DNA from 2 places in the Methylobacterium sp. Gmos1 genome. Region 1 is predicted to be linked to the other one. Evidence: riboswitches for the same ligand, from Rfam matches in the RefSeq annotation. Region 1 holds a riboswitch; the other holds the start of a gene.
What was found. Region 1 has a riboswitch for thiamine pyrophosphate ahead of thiO (glycine oxidase ThiO). Riboswitches for the same ligand answer to the same signal wherever they lie in the genome.
Positions count from the first base shown of each region.

Region 2: linked by a shared signal. The riboswitch ahead of ACS5PV_RS05865 (LuxE/PaaK family acyltransferase) and the one ahead of thiO (glycine oxidase ThiO) in region 1 are both predicted to bind thiamine pyrophosphate.

Region 1 is NZ_JBSNCC010000011.1:105,587-109,576, forward strand. Features, by position in the region: gene ACS5PV_RS20500 (hypothetical protein) at 1-150, shown strand, start outside; gene ACS5PV_RS20505 (hypothetical protein) at 225-437, shown strand; gene thiS (sulfur carrier protein ThiS) at 575-787, opposite strand; gene thiO (glycine oxidase ThiO) at 784-1,986, opposite strand; TPP riboswitch at 2,053-2,182, opposite strand; gene ACS5PV_RS20520 (adenylate/guanylate cyclase domain-containing protein) at 2,232-3,479, opposite strand; gene rpoD (RNA polymerase sigma factor RpoD) at 3,682-3,990, opposite strand, start outside.
Region 2 is NZ_JBSNCC010000002.1:575,602-579,591, forward strand. Features, by position in the region: gene ACS5PV_RS05860 (acyl-CoA reductase) at 1-79, opposite strand, end outside; gene ACS5PV_RS05865 (LuxE/PaaK family acyltransferase) at 76-1,203, opposite strand; TPP riboswitch at 1,252-1,350, opposite strand; gene ACS5PV_RS05870 (TetR/AcrR family transcriptional regulator) at 1,398-1,964, opposite strand; gene ACS5PV_RS05875 (RidA family protein) at 2,091-2,501, shown strand; gene ACS5PV_RS05880 (AmpG family muropeptide MFS transporter) at 2,509-3,825, opposite strand; gene ACS5PV_RS05885 (oxidoreductase) at 3,984-3,990, shown strand, end outside.

The sequences.
Region 1 (3,990 bases):
CTGCGCGCCGCCCTCGTGGCGGCCGTCGAGGGCCAGGATCCCGAGGCCCTACCCTGGATCGTGACCGAGGACGGTGCCGTGCTCAGCCCGCACTGGATCGACGACCACGCTCCGCGGAGAGCCGCCCGCCCGGTCAGGCTCTCGGCCTGACGGCTTGCGTCGTTCGGCCGGCTCACGCTCCGCGCGGGCGCGTGCTATTCGTCGCTCGACGAGCACGAATCGCCATGACGAGCCTGCGCAAGACCGCCCCTGCCCGCCCGGCCACGATCGCGGCGTCCACCCACGGCTACGCCGCCGCGGCCGTCCGGCTGCGCCGCGCGGCCAACGACAACCGGCCCCGCTCCGGCCGCCGGCGCGTCCTGACGCTGGTCGCCGGCGCCTGGCTCGCCGTGCTGGTCGCAGCGGCGGTGTCGGTGTGGCGGACCTGGGGTTTCTGACGACAACGCATCGGGAGCGCAGCGCCGCGGCGATCGTGGGGCCTGTCGCGAGCCGCTGCCCTGTCCCCGGACGACTGGAGCGTCGGAGGGGGGAGATCCGGGACAGGGTCGGGGTGAGACCGGCCCGGACGTGTCCCCTACCCCCCCTGCATCGCCCGCACGATCTCGACGCGGTCGCCCTCGGCGAGCGCCGTCGTCGCCCAGTCGCGTTGGCGCACCACCGCGCCGTTGAGCGCGATGGCGAAGCCCTGGGGGCCGGGCAGATCCAGGTCGGCGGTCTCCTGGCGCCACAAGGCGTCGAGGGTGGCGGCCTCGCTATCGCGGGATTCGCCGTTGACGAAGAGCTTCATGCCGTCTCGCTTTGAATGGGATGTCCCGGCGCGAACCGGGCAAGGCCAAAGGGTGCCGCCACCGGCAGCGTCTCACCGCGCAGGATCAGGCCGGCGATGGCCTCGGCGGTGACGGGGGCCAGGAGGTAGCCGTTGCGGTGGTGGCCGGTGGCGAGCACCAGGCCGGGCCGGGCCTCGCCGAGGATCGGGGCGTCGTCGTCGGAGGTCGGGCGAAAGCCGCTCCAGATTCCCGTCACCCGCATCTCCTCCACGCCGGGCAGCGCCCGGCGGGCGCCCTCCAGCAGGGCGAAGAGCCCGCCGCCGGTGAGGTGCGGGTCGAACCCGGTCTCCTCCACGGTGGCGCCGACGATGAGCGTGCCGTCGCCCTTCGGTGCCATATGGACCTGCTCGGTCCAGACCACGTGGGAGAGGACCCCGCTGCGCGGGGTCATCTGCAACGCCATCGACTGGCCCTTGAGCGGGCGGACCGGCAAGGCGAGGTCGGGCACCAGGCTCCCCTCCCCGGCCCAGGCGCCGGAGGCGAGCACGACGGTGCCGGCCTTCACGGAGCCGGCGGAGGTCTCGACGCCGGTGACCCGGCCGCCCTCGCGGGTGAGCGCAGTGACGGTGGTCGCCTCGACGAGGCGCCCGCCGGCCGCGCGAAGCGCCCGGCGCAGGGCGGCCATCGTGCGGGCGGGATCGACCTGGTGGTCGTCGGCGCAAAAGATGCCGGCCGTGACGGTCGGGCGCAGGCCCGGCTCGCGAGCCCGGATGGCGGGGCCGGACAGCCACTCGACGGACAGCCCGTCGCGACGCTGCAAGTCGTAGCGGAAGCGCAGGCGCTCGACCTCGTCGCGGCCGAGCGCGATCACGAGGGTGCCCTCGCGGCGGTAATCGATCGACAGGCCCGATTTAGCCTCCAGCTCGTCGCGGAACGGGTGCCAGAGGCGCTGGCTCTCGAGGCAGAGCGGCGACAGGGCCTCGCCCCCGGGCTCGTGCTCGGCGGCGGCCGCCAGCATGCCGGTGGCCGCGAGGCTGGCGCCGTCCCCGGCTCGGCCGCGCTCGATCGCCGCGACCGCGAGACCGGCGCGCGCCAGGCGCCACGCGACCGACAGGCCGATCAGCCCGGCGCCGATCACCGCCACGTCGACGCGGTCCAGCAGCCGGTCGCTCTCCGGGTCCGGGGTCCCGCCCCGCCGTCCGATCGTCTGCGCCTGCACCCTCGTCTCCACGGTGGCCCGAAGAGAGTGGACTGCGCCCGGTGGCCGGATGATGCGCGAGGGGGCCGAGAGGACCCTGTCCAATCCCTACGCCGGTATGAGCCGGATCAGGTTCGAAGGATTTCCGCGCTGACCGGGCCCGAGGGACGGTCCAGCGGTGTCTCAGCCCCTTGTCGGGGATCTCCCTGGAACATCCGCTATCTGGCGGGGGACGGGCCCGCCGTCAACCACCCTGCAGCCGCTCCTCAGCCGCCTTTGCCCGGACGATAGATCGCCATCTCCTCGGCGAAGCCGTCGAGGGGATGGGTGCCGAGCAGTTCGGGGTCGCCCCACAGGAAGTCGACGAAGGGCTTCGACATCAGCAGCGGCTCGGACAGCACCTTGTTGAGCTTGGCAAGCCGGCTGGCGAGGTTCACGTCGCGACCGATCACCGTGAAATCGAGCCGGGCGCCCGAGCCGACATTGCCGTAGGCCGCCTCGCCGTGGTGAAGCGCGATGCCGACCTCGATACGGGTGGGAAACCGCCCGGCACGGTTCGCGTCCTCGACGCGGCGCAACGCCGCCTGCGCGGCCGAGAGCGCGCCTTGCGCCGCGCCGCCGAGATCGTCGCCGCTCTCGCGGAAGATCGCGAGCAAGCCGTCGCCCATGTATTTCAGCACCTCGCCGCCCTCGCTCTCGATCGGCGGCACCAGGCAGTCGAAGTAGGAATTCAACAGTTCCACCGAGGCCTCTGGCGGCAGCGCGTCCGTGAGGCGGGTGTAGCCGCGCATGTCGGCGAACAGGATCGCCGAGCGGATCCGCTCGACCTGGCCCCGGCGGATGAAGCCGGCGAGGATCGCCTGGTGCGGTCCGTCGCCGACATAGACCCGCAGCACGTGGTCGAGCCGGGCGTTGAGGCCGCGCATCTCCATCACCGCCGACAGGGTCGGCACGATGAAGCGCAGGATCGCTAGGTCGTCGTCGCCGAATCCGCGCGGGTCGCGGGTCGCGAAGGTGACGCCGTTCTTGGTACCGTTGGTGAAGAACAGCGGCACGGTGATGTAGTGGGTGTAGCCCGCCGCCTTGAGCTCCGGGACGATGCTGAAGCGGTCGTCCGGCGTCTCACGCAGGTCGAGGATCAGCCACTCGCCGGTGGCGTAGACGTAGGCGAAAGGGCTGCGGGCGAGCGCCTTCTCGGTCGCCTCGCCGTGCGGGAACAGCCGGAAGCTGACGCCGTCCTCCCGGGTCCAGAACCGGCCGACGCCGGAATAGTCCGAGTGCAGCGCGTCGATGGCGGTGGTGGCGCGGTCGACCGGCACGCCGAGGTCATTCAGCCGCTCGGCCATGCCGGCGAGGAGGTCGCCGGATTCAGGCAGCCTTGCGCCCTCGCTGAGCAGCCAGTCGCGCAACGCCACGCATTCGCGGAACAGGCCGATCGGGATGTCGCTCGCCTCCGACCCGTCCGCCGCGGCCGTGGGCGTCGGAGCGGAGTTGGGGCGAGGCTGGTCGTGCATGGCTCTGACATGGGCGCTGCCGGACGAAACGGCAAGGCTTGGCAGGAAGGGGCGGCCCGACGTCGTCGGGCTCCGGTCAGGCGGGACTTCTTCCTGACGCTGCACCATTCTCCCGCCCATCCCGGGGCTCGACGAAGTCGAGAACCCGGGACGAGGCGGAGGGCTGCCGAAGCCGGAAGCCTGACTCCGGCGAGGGAACGTCCTAGTTGTCGAGGAAGCTGCGCAGCTTCCGCGACCGGCTCGGATGCTTGAGCTTGCGCAGGGCCTTGGCCTCGATCTGGCGGATGCGCTCGCGGGTCACCGAGAATTGCTGGCCGACCTCCTCGAGGGTGTGGTCGGTGTTCATGCCGATGCCGAAGCGCATGCGCAGCACGCGCTCCTCGCGGGGGGTGAGCGAGGCCAGCACCCGGGTGGTGGTCTCGCGCAGGTTCGACTGGATCGCCGCGTCGATCGGCAGGACGACGTTCTTGTCCTCGATGAAGTCGCCGAGGTGCGAATCCTCCTCGTCGCC
Region 2 (3,990 bases), on a different contig from region 1:
CGCGGTGCTCGACGACGCGCCGGCCGATGCTCTCGGCGGGGATCCCCGGCAGGTGGCCGGCCTGCTCCACGATGGTCATCCCTGGGCGGCGGCCAGGAACTCGGCCACCGCCACCGAGCAGCCGCGCGAGGCCGAGCCCTCGACCCGGCCGAGGAGCTTGAAGCCGCCCGGCGCGATCACCCCGGCATCCTCGGTCAGGATCGCCGAGACGGAGTTGAAGTGCGCGAGGTCGTGGTGGACCAGCACGCCGGTCTCGCCTTCGGGCAGGTCCTGGCCGGTGAGCGGATCGACGACGCGGCTGCGGATCCAGTGCGGGCCGGACTTCACCGGCGGGCAGACCGCGTTGCCGTCATCGTAGAACTGGGTGCTCAGCTCGGTCATGCCGTACATGTTGAGGCAGTCGCTGCGCGACACGCCGAAGGCCGCCGAGAGCCCGTCGTAGAACGCGTCCGGCTCGATCTCGCGCGACTGGCCCTTGAAGCCGCCGGTGTCGAACAGGAAGCTTCCCGCCGGCAGGGCGAAGCGGCGGCCCTGCGCGCTCAGCGCGTCCATCACCGGCACGAAGGCGTAGGTCGCGCCGAGCAGCGCGATCGGCTCGCCCGACGCCTCGGCCTGACCGAGCGCCGTCAGCAGCGCGTCGAGGTCGAGCCCGCCGGGGCCGACGAAGACCGCGCTGTCGTCCGTGCCGAAATGCGCCTTTGCCAGCGCCAGGTAATGGGCGAGGGAGGAATTCGGCAGCGCCGCCTCGTCCGGGAACAGGATCCCCATCCGGATCTTCTCCCGCCCCCGCATGATCCGGGCGGCGAAGCCCTTCAGCATCGAGGCGTCGTAGACCTGAAGCGTCGGGTGGTAGCTGCGGCCCCGCCCGCTCCCGGTCGTGCCGCTCGTCATGAACACCCGCTCGGCCTCGTCGGCTAAGCAGCAGCTCAAGGTGAGGTCCTTGAACGCCTTGATCGGTACCGCCGGGACGTCGCGCCAGCGCCGCACGGTGAGCGGCGTGCGCCCGCGCTGTTGCGCGAAGCGGCGATAGGGGGCGTTGTGGGCGAACTGGTAGGCGAAGACCCGCAGGGCCAGCGCCTCGAACTCGGCCTCGGTCGCGCCGGGACGTCCGATGAAATCGAGGAGCGCCCCGACGATCTCCGCTTGCGACATCACGGCCACCTCGCGCCCCTCCCGGGCGACGGGCAGTCCGGCGGAGATCATGCGCGAAAGGACGGCTGGATCGGCCCTTGCGGCCGTGCCGGTCCCGCATCCCTACGCCGGCATGACCCGGATCAGGTTCATAGGGTCACCGCGGCGCCCGGACGGGTCCGGACCGGCGGAATCTCAGCCTCCTCGCGAGGCCCCCCTGGGAGCCGGGGACAGTGCGGGGCGCGGGGGCGGGTGTCAAGTTGGGCTCAAGCCCGCGCCAACCCCTCCGCCAGCCGCCCGAACGCGTCGAGCGCCTTCGCCAGCGTCGCCTCCGGCGCCTCCGACGCCGCGACCCAGAGGGCGGCGTGCAGGGAGGCGCCGTTGAGGAGCCGCGCGGCGGCCTCCGCGTCCACCGGGGGGATCGCCCCGTCGGCGACGAGGGCCCGGATGCGCCGGGTCGTCTCGGCGAGGCAGGCATTCTGGCTCGGCCACAGCGACGGGTCACCCAGCACCGCCGGGCCGTCGAGGAGCAGGATGCGCTGGATCTCCGGCTCCAGCGCCATCTCGATATAGGCCCGGTACTCGTCGAGGAGGCCGCGCCAGGGATCGGAGGCCCGCTCGCCGACGACGCGAAGGCGGGCCGCCATCTCGGCGTCGATCCGCTCGATCACCGCCTGGAGCAGCCCCTTCTTGTCGCCGAAATTGTGATAGAGCGCGCCCCGCGTCAGCCCGGCCGCGGCGGTCAGATCGTCCATCGAGGCGGCCGCGAAGCCCTTCTCGGCGAAGGCCGTTCGGGCGGCCTGGATCAGCTTCTCCCGCGTCTCCTCCATCATCTGCGCGCGTCGCCCGGCCACCCCGCCCCTCCATTCCTCGACATACGTCACGTATGCGAATTGACATACGGCGCGTATCCATGCTCTTTCGCATACGTTCCGTATCTCAATTCGAGGCAGCGATCCATGGCCCAGGTTCACCCGAAGCGCGACGCCGTCTTCCCGCCCGGCCGGCAGGCCCTCTACGACAAGCACCGCTACTCGGCGGCGATCCGCTCCGGCGACCTGCTGTTCGTCTCCGGCCAGGTCGGCAGCCGCGAGGACGGCTCGCCGGAGCCCGATTTCGAGGCGCAGGTCGCGCTCGCCTTCGCGCGGCTCGCGGCTGTGCTCGCGGCGGCGGGCTGCACCTTCGACGACGTCGTCGACGTGACGACCTTCCACACCGACCCGGCGGCGCAGTTCGACGCGGTGATGCGGGTGCGCGACAGCGTGATCGGGGAGGCGCCCTATCCGAACTGGACTGCGGTCGGCGTGACCTGGCTCGCGGGCTTCGACTTCGAGATCAAGGCGATCGCCCGCATCCCCGGCACCGCCTGACCCGGGTTCAGGGTTTCGCCGGCGCCTCGTCGGAGATGCCGACCTTGGCCCAGACGTAGACGGCGAGCAGCGCCACCGGCACGCCGATGAGCGAGGTCAGGACGAAGAACAGGGGAAATCCCGTCCGCTCGACGATGAAGCCGGAGAAGCCGGCGAGCACGCTGCCGGGAAAGGCGCAGAGCGAGGTCAGGAGCCCGAACTGGCTCGCCGCGTGCTCGGTCGAGGCCAGCGTCGACATGTAGGTGATGAGCACCACCGACGCGAAGGCGTAGGCGAAGCCGTCGATGCCGACGGTGACGGCGAAGGTCCAGAAGGCCTGGCCGCCGTCGCCGCCATGCGCCGCCAGGTAGGCGAGGCTCAGATGCGAGGCCGAGGCCGCGACGGTGCCGATGAGGAGGCTCGGCAGCATGCCGATCCGCGGGATCAGCGCGCCGGCGAGGAAGGTGCCGCCGAGGCCGATCCAGAAGCCGAACAGCTTGGTGACGGTGGCGATGTCGGTGTTGGAGAAGCCTTGGTGCTTGAACAGCGGCACCGCCATCGCGGTCGCGACGTAGCCCGGCATGCGAAAGCCCGCGACCAGCAGCAGGATTACCGGCGCCATCGGGCCGAGGCGGGAGAGAAGGTCGCGGATCGGCGCCCAGACCGTGTCGACGAGGCCGGCGCGGGGCGGACGGGGCGCCTTGTCCGAGGGCGGCTCGGGGGCGAACACGGCGGCGACCATGCCGACCAGCATCAGCGCGCCCATGACGAGGTAGGCGCCGCGCCAGCCGATCCGGTCGGCGAGCAGCAGCGCGCCGGCGCCCGCCGCGAGGTTGCCGATGCGCCAGCCGATCTCGGTCCAGGAGGACAGCACCGCCTGCTTCTCGGGCGGCCGCACGCTGGTGATGCGCCAGCCGTCGATGACGAGGTCGAGGGTCGCGCCGGCAAATCCCAGCGCCACCGAGAAGGCGATCGTCCAGGCGAGCCAGTGCGCCGGGTCGCCGAAGGCGATGCCGGCGAGCATCGCCATGACGGCCGCTTGCGCCACCACGATCCAGCCGCGCCGCCGGCCGAGGCGCGCCCCGAGGAGCGGCGGGTCGTAGCGGTCGAGGAACGGCGCCCACAGGAACTTGAACTTGTAGGCCAGCGTCATCTCGCTCAGGAGCCCGATCAGGGCGATCGAGATCCCGGCGTCGGAGAGCCACGCGGCCTGCGTTCCGTAGACGAGCAGGAACGGGATGCCGGAGGTGAAGCCGAGGCCGAGCGCCGGCGCGATCCGCCGGTCGGTGAACAACGCCGACCAGAACGGCTCTCTCTCGGGGGACGTCACGGCCGGCGCGGTCATGCTCGCTCGCGTCTGCTGGCCCCGGTCGGGGCGGAGGTTCCGACAACTTGGCTTTAACCGGCGGGTGGGGCGGCCGTTCCGGCGGAACCCGCGCCGCGTGTCCCGCGATGGTGCCGACGATCGGCCGTCGCCCGGCCGCCTCTGCGGGAATTTCCGACATGACGC